2 regions of the Pectobacterium cacticida genome follow, and region 1 is predicted to be linked to the other one. Evidence: riboswitches for the same ligand, from Rfam matches in the RefSeq annotation. Region 1 holds a riboswitch; the other holds the start of a gene.
What was found. A riboswitch is a leader RNA that binds a small molecule or an ion and turns the genes downstream of it on or off. The one in region 1 is predicted to bind thiamine pyrophosphate.
Positions count from the first base shown of each region.

Region 2: it holds a riboswitch for thiamine pyrophosphate, as region 1 does, so the genes downstream of both, thiB (thiamine ABC transporter substrate binding subunit) here and thiC (phosphomethylpyrimidine synthase ThiC) in region 1, are expected to answer to the same signal.

Region 1 is NZ_CP133656.1:3,654,961-3,657,444, reverse strand. Features, by position in the region: gene thiC (phosphomethylpyrimidine synthase ThiC) at 1-1,052, opposite strand, end outside; TPP riboswitch at 1,172-1,305, opposite strand; gene rsd (sigma D regulator) at 1,415-1,876, opposite strand; gene nudC (NAD(+) diphosphatase) at 1,983-2,484, shown strand, end outside.
Region 2 is NZ_CP133656.1:3,292,579-3,295,062, forward strand. Features, by position in the region: gene sgrR (HTH-type transcriptional regulator SgrR) at 1-751, shown strand, start outside; TPP riboswitch at 789-885, shown strand; gene thiB (thiamine ABC transporter substrate binding subunit) at 971-1,954, shown strand; gene thiP (thiamine/thiamine pyrophosphate ABC transporter permease ThiP) at 1,930-2,484, shown strand, end outside.

The DNA.
Region 1 (2,484 bases):
TTGGCCGTCATCGGCACGTAGCGTAGCAATACGCCCGCATGGATGGTGAAATAGTCCACGCCCTGTTCCGCTTGCTCTAGCAACGTATCGCGAAACATCTCCCAGTTCAGGTTTTCCGCTACCCCATTCACTTTTTCCAGCGCCTGATAGATAGGGACTGTCCCAATAGGCACCGGGCTGTTACGTAGAATCCATTCGCGGGTTTCATGAATATAACGCCCGGTCGAGAGATCCATCACCGTATCCGCGCCCCAGCGGGTGGACCAGACCAGTTTTTCCACTTCCTCTTCAATGGAAGACGTGACGGCGGAGTTACCGATATTCGCGTTTACTTTCACCAGAAAGTTTCTGCCGATTATCATCGGTTCCGATTCCGGATGGTTGATGTTGCAAGGAATAATCGCACGTCCGGCGGCCACTTCCTGACGGACGAACTCCGGTGTAATGTTTTCCGGCAAATGAGCGCCAAAACTTTGTCCCGGATGTTGCTGGCGTAATACATCACCGTGAATGCGCTCACGCCCCATATTTTCACGAATGGCGATAAATTCCATTTCTGGCGTAATGATGCCCTGCCGCGCATAGTGGAGTTGTGTGACGCATTTACCCGCTTTGGCACGTAATGGTCGAGGTAGGTGCTCAAAGCGTAGATGATCCAGCCCGGCATCAGCCAGACGCTGTTGAGTGAAATTGGAACTGACGCTGGAGAGCGCTTCGGTGTCATGACGTTCGGCAATCCAACTAGCGCGTCGTTTTGTTAGGCCAACGCGGACATCAAGCTGGGCAGCGGGATCGCCATAAGGTCCTGATGTGTCGTAAACCGGAATAGGTTCATTGGCTTCGTACTGAGGATTATCTTTGTTGCCGCCAAGTAGCGTCGGGCTGAGCTGAATTTCTCGCATCGGTACGGCAATGTCGTCACGTGAGCCCGCAAGGTAAATGCGCTTGGAATTGGGGAAAGCCATTCCCTGCAACGTATCGATAAACTGCTGGGCGGCGGCGCGCCGCTCGCGGCGACCCGATGTTGGCAATGCGGTTGGTTCTGTAGACATAGCAAGTTCCTGTATACGTGATAGGGAAGATTGCTTGTCTGGAGTTCGGAGGGAGTAATTATGATTCGAACAGCAAGAGGAGTCAGTGGCGACTCGCCGTGCTGGCGTCGATCTCAATGAGGTGCATTACTCTTGTTCCCTTCGCAGGTATTAACCCGATCAGGTTCCGCGGATCCCGAATTAACGGTCTCAGCCTGTGTGCTCAAGGTTTCTAAAGGAAACACCAGCACGCTAGGCACTCCGACAAGATTGTCCGTCTATTAAACGGACGAATAAAACCCTCACACTGTATGACGGTAAAACGCGGATGTCAAAGCGAGCCTTGTTGTCAGCGCCGGTAATGAAACCCGTTTGGTTGGTGGCTAGCTGTCGTAAACCAGACGAATCATGTTGTCTTCTAACGTAAAGCGCGTTTCCAATGCTTCTCCGACGCAGGAGAGTGCCCGCTGGAATTCAAGATAGTTATCATGGTCGATAGAAGTCATTAGATGACTATCGTAAAACGTCATAATGTGCTGTGTGTTATTTTGCAGGGCAATATCGAGTTGGGTTGAATGTGCTAAAAGTGATTCGCTGTGGGTCGCTGCTTCATGCAGCATCTTTTCGTATAAATGGAAGTGTCCAGTGGAAAGATAATCCACCAAATTATGGCAAAAGTTATCCAATGCCGTGTCGTCCAGAGCAGACAATGCCTCTCTTTTCGGTTTGATACCGACCAGATGATAATAAGCCACGAGAAGCTGTTTCCGCGCTTGTAGCCATTGGTCGATTAACGCATTATTGCCACCAACGTGTTCAGTCAGACTTTGTAGCTGGTTTAGCATGGTTGACTCCGTGAAGGTAAGAATAACTGCAATTCCAGTTATATAACTTAGGTAATCACTCCAAATGTAAAATGCCAGTGAAGTGGCGGTGGAGCAATAAAAAGATATGGAACAGACGCTGAAAGGTGATGAAACCGGCTGGTGGGTCGTAAGCGACGCGGTACAGGTTTGGCTGCCTCAAGGGGAATTACCGTGCGGAACGGCGATGGCGTGGTCGTTGCAGGGGCAACGCGCCCGCCAAATCGGCGAATGGCATGCTCAGCCTGTCTGGCTGGTGTGTCAGGCGCGGGAGGCCGATATGGTATCGGTTCGCCAGTTACTCGATCAGGACGTGAATTTATTCCAGCTAGTGGGGCGAGGCGTACAGTTGGCAGAGTTCTACCGCTCTCATCGTTTTTGCGGTTACTGCGGTCATCAAATGGTGCGGAGCAACACGGAACTGGCCTGTTTATGCCGTCACTGTAAAGAACGCTATTATCCGCAGATTGCGCCTTGTGTCATCGTTGCGATTCGTCGTGGAGAGGAAATTTTGCTGGCGCAGCATCATCGGCATCGTGGAAATATGTATACCGTACTGGCTGGGTTTGTGGAAGTGGGCGAAACGCTGG
Region 2 (2,484 bases), 360 kb from region 1:
TCTGCCCGATGAACCAGAGGAAACGCCGGTATCTATCCAACTCCAGTTTGACAATTCTCGTCACGAGCAGCTAGAAAGCCGGATGGAAGAAGGCGGCTATTTCCTGCTGTTCGATAAGCGTTCGCCGTTAGCATCACGGCCGGAAGCTCAACGATGGCTCAGGCAGATATTTAACCCCATTTCGCTACTCAACCAGGCGAATACCAGCAACCAGCGTGACTGGTCGCCCGCCTACAGTCTGCTGCCGCGCTGGCACCATCACCATCCTGAGATACCGCAATCCATTCCGAAAGGGCTGACGGACGTTACGCTCACGTTCTATCAGGCACATCCTGAATACCGGATATTAAGTGAGATTATGCGCACGCTGCTGGCACAGCACGGCGTCACGCTGCATATTCAGACGGTCAGCTACGAAGACTGGCACCAGGGCAATGCGGAAAGCGATATCTGGTTTGGCAGCGTAAACTGCTATTTACCCCTCGAATTTTCCCTGTTTGCTACGCTCTACGAGCTGCCGCTGGTACAACTCTGCCTGAATGACGATTTGCACGCGGACGCGCAGCGGTGGCGCAATGGCACACTGCTCTTAGCTGAATGGTGTGAAAGGCTCATCCAAAGCGGCCAATTGCATCCGCTATTACATCACTGGCTGCAACTTCAGGGGCAACGCAGTATGCGCGGCGTCAGGATGAATATGCTGGGCTGGTTTGATTTTAAATCCGCCTGGTTCTTGCCGCCGGAGCGCTGAGAGCCTTTCACTACCCAACATAACCCTTTACAATGAGCCGTTCTCAACGGGGTGCGGAAGATTTTTCGCTGAGAAAATACCCGTCGAACCTGATCCGGTTAATACCGGCGAAGGGATTTGAGAGTGCGGCTCATTGCTTTGCTGCCTCAAAATCCTTTGCCACCCTATGATGCTCAGGAGTGCAAAGTGTTCAATCAATTACTACATCGTTCAGCCGCCGTGCTGAAAATCAGCCTGCCTTGCCTGTTACTGCTCTCTGCTTCGGCGTTCGCCAAGCCTACGCTAACCGTTTATACCTATGACTCATTCGCTTCCGAATGGGGTCCGGGGCCCGTCATCAAAACCGCTTTTGAGAAAGCGTGCGAGTGCGAACTGAATTTCGTCGCGTTGGAAGATGGCGCATCGCTATTGAACCGGCTGCGAATGGAAGGTAAAAACAGCAAAGCGGACATCATTCTGGGGCTGGACAACAACCTGTTGCAGGCAGCGGAGCAAACCGGCCTGTTTGCCCCACACCATCTCGACACCAGCGCCGTTACGGTGCCGGGCGGCTGGAACAATAAGACCTTCGTGCCTTACGACTACGGCTATTTCGCTTTTGTCTATAACAAAGAGACGCTGAAAAATCCGCCGAAAAGCCTGCATGAGCTGGTAGACAGCGACACGCCGTGGAAAGTGATCTATCAGGATCCTCGTACCAGCACACCGGGACTGGGACTGCTGCTATGGATGCAAAAAGTATATGGCGATGAGGCACCGCAAGCCTGGCAGAAGCTGGCGAAGAAAACCGTTACCGTCACCAAAGGCTGGAGCGAAGCCTATGGCCTGTTCCTGAAAGGGGAAGCCGATCTGGTGCTGAGCTACACCACGTCTCCGGCCTACCACATTATTGAAGAGAAGAAAGACAATTACGCCGCCGCAACCTTCAGCGAAGGGCACTATCTGCAAATCGAAATCGCCGGGCAACTGGCTTCCAGCAAAAATCCCGAACTGGCAAAACGCTTTATGCAGTTCATCCTCAGTCCAACCTTCCAGCAGGCGATCCCTACCACGAACTGGATGTACCCAGCCGTTAAAACCGACCTGCCTGCGGGCTTCGCCACGCTCAAGGTGCCGGAAAAAGCCATGCAGTTCAGCGCACAGGACGTCGCCACTCACCGGACGCAGTGGATTCAGGCATGGCAACGCGCCGTCAGCCACTGATCGGCGGACGTTTGTGGCCAGGGCTACTGGCTACCACGCTGTTAATTTCCGTTGCCGTACTGGCTTTCGGCGCCTTGTGGCTACAGGCGCCGGGCAGCCAGTGGCGCACGCTATGGCATGACAGCTATCTCTGGCATGTTATTCGGTTCACCTTCTGGCAAGCCTTTCTCTCCGCGCTGTTTTCTACCGTGCCAGCCATTTTTCTCGCCAGAGCGCTGTATCGACGGCGTTTTCCCGGCCACCGTTGGCTGTTGCGCCTGTGCGCGATGACGCTGGTGCTGCCCGTGCTGGTGGCCATTTTTGGCCTACTCAGCGTGTATGGGCGTCAGGGCTGGCTGGCCTCTGCATTAGGCTGGTTTGACCTGAAATACACGTTTTCACTCTATGGATTGCAAGGCATTCTGCTGGCGCATGTGTTCTTCAATCTGCCGCTGGCGACCCGATTGCTGTTGCAGTCGCTGGAGGGGATAGCTACCGAGCAACGCCAACTGGCTGCGAATCTCGGCATGAACGGCTGGCAACATTTCCGC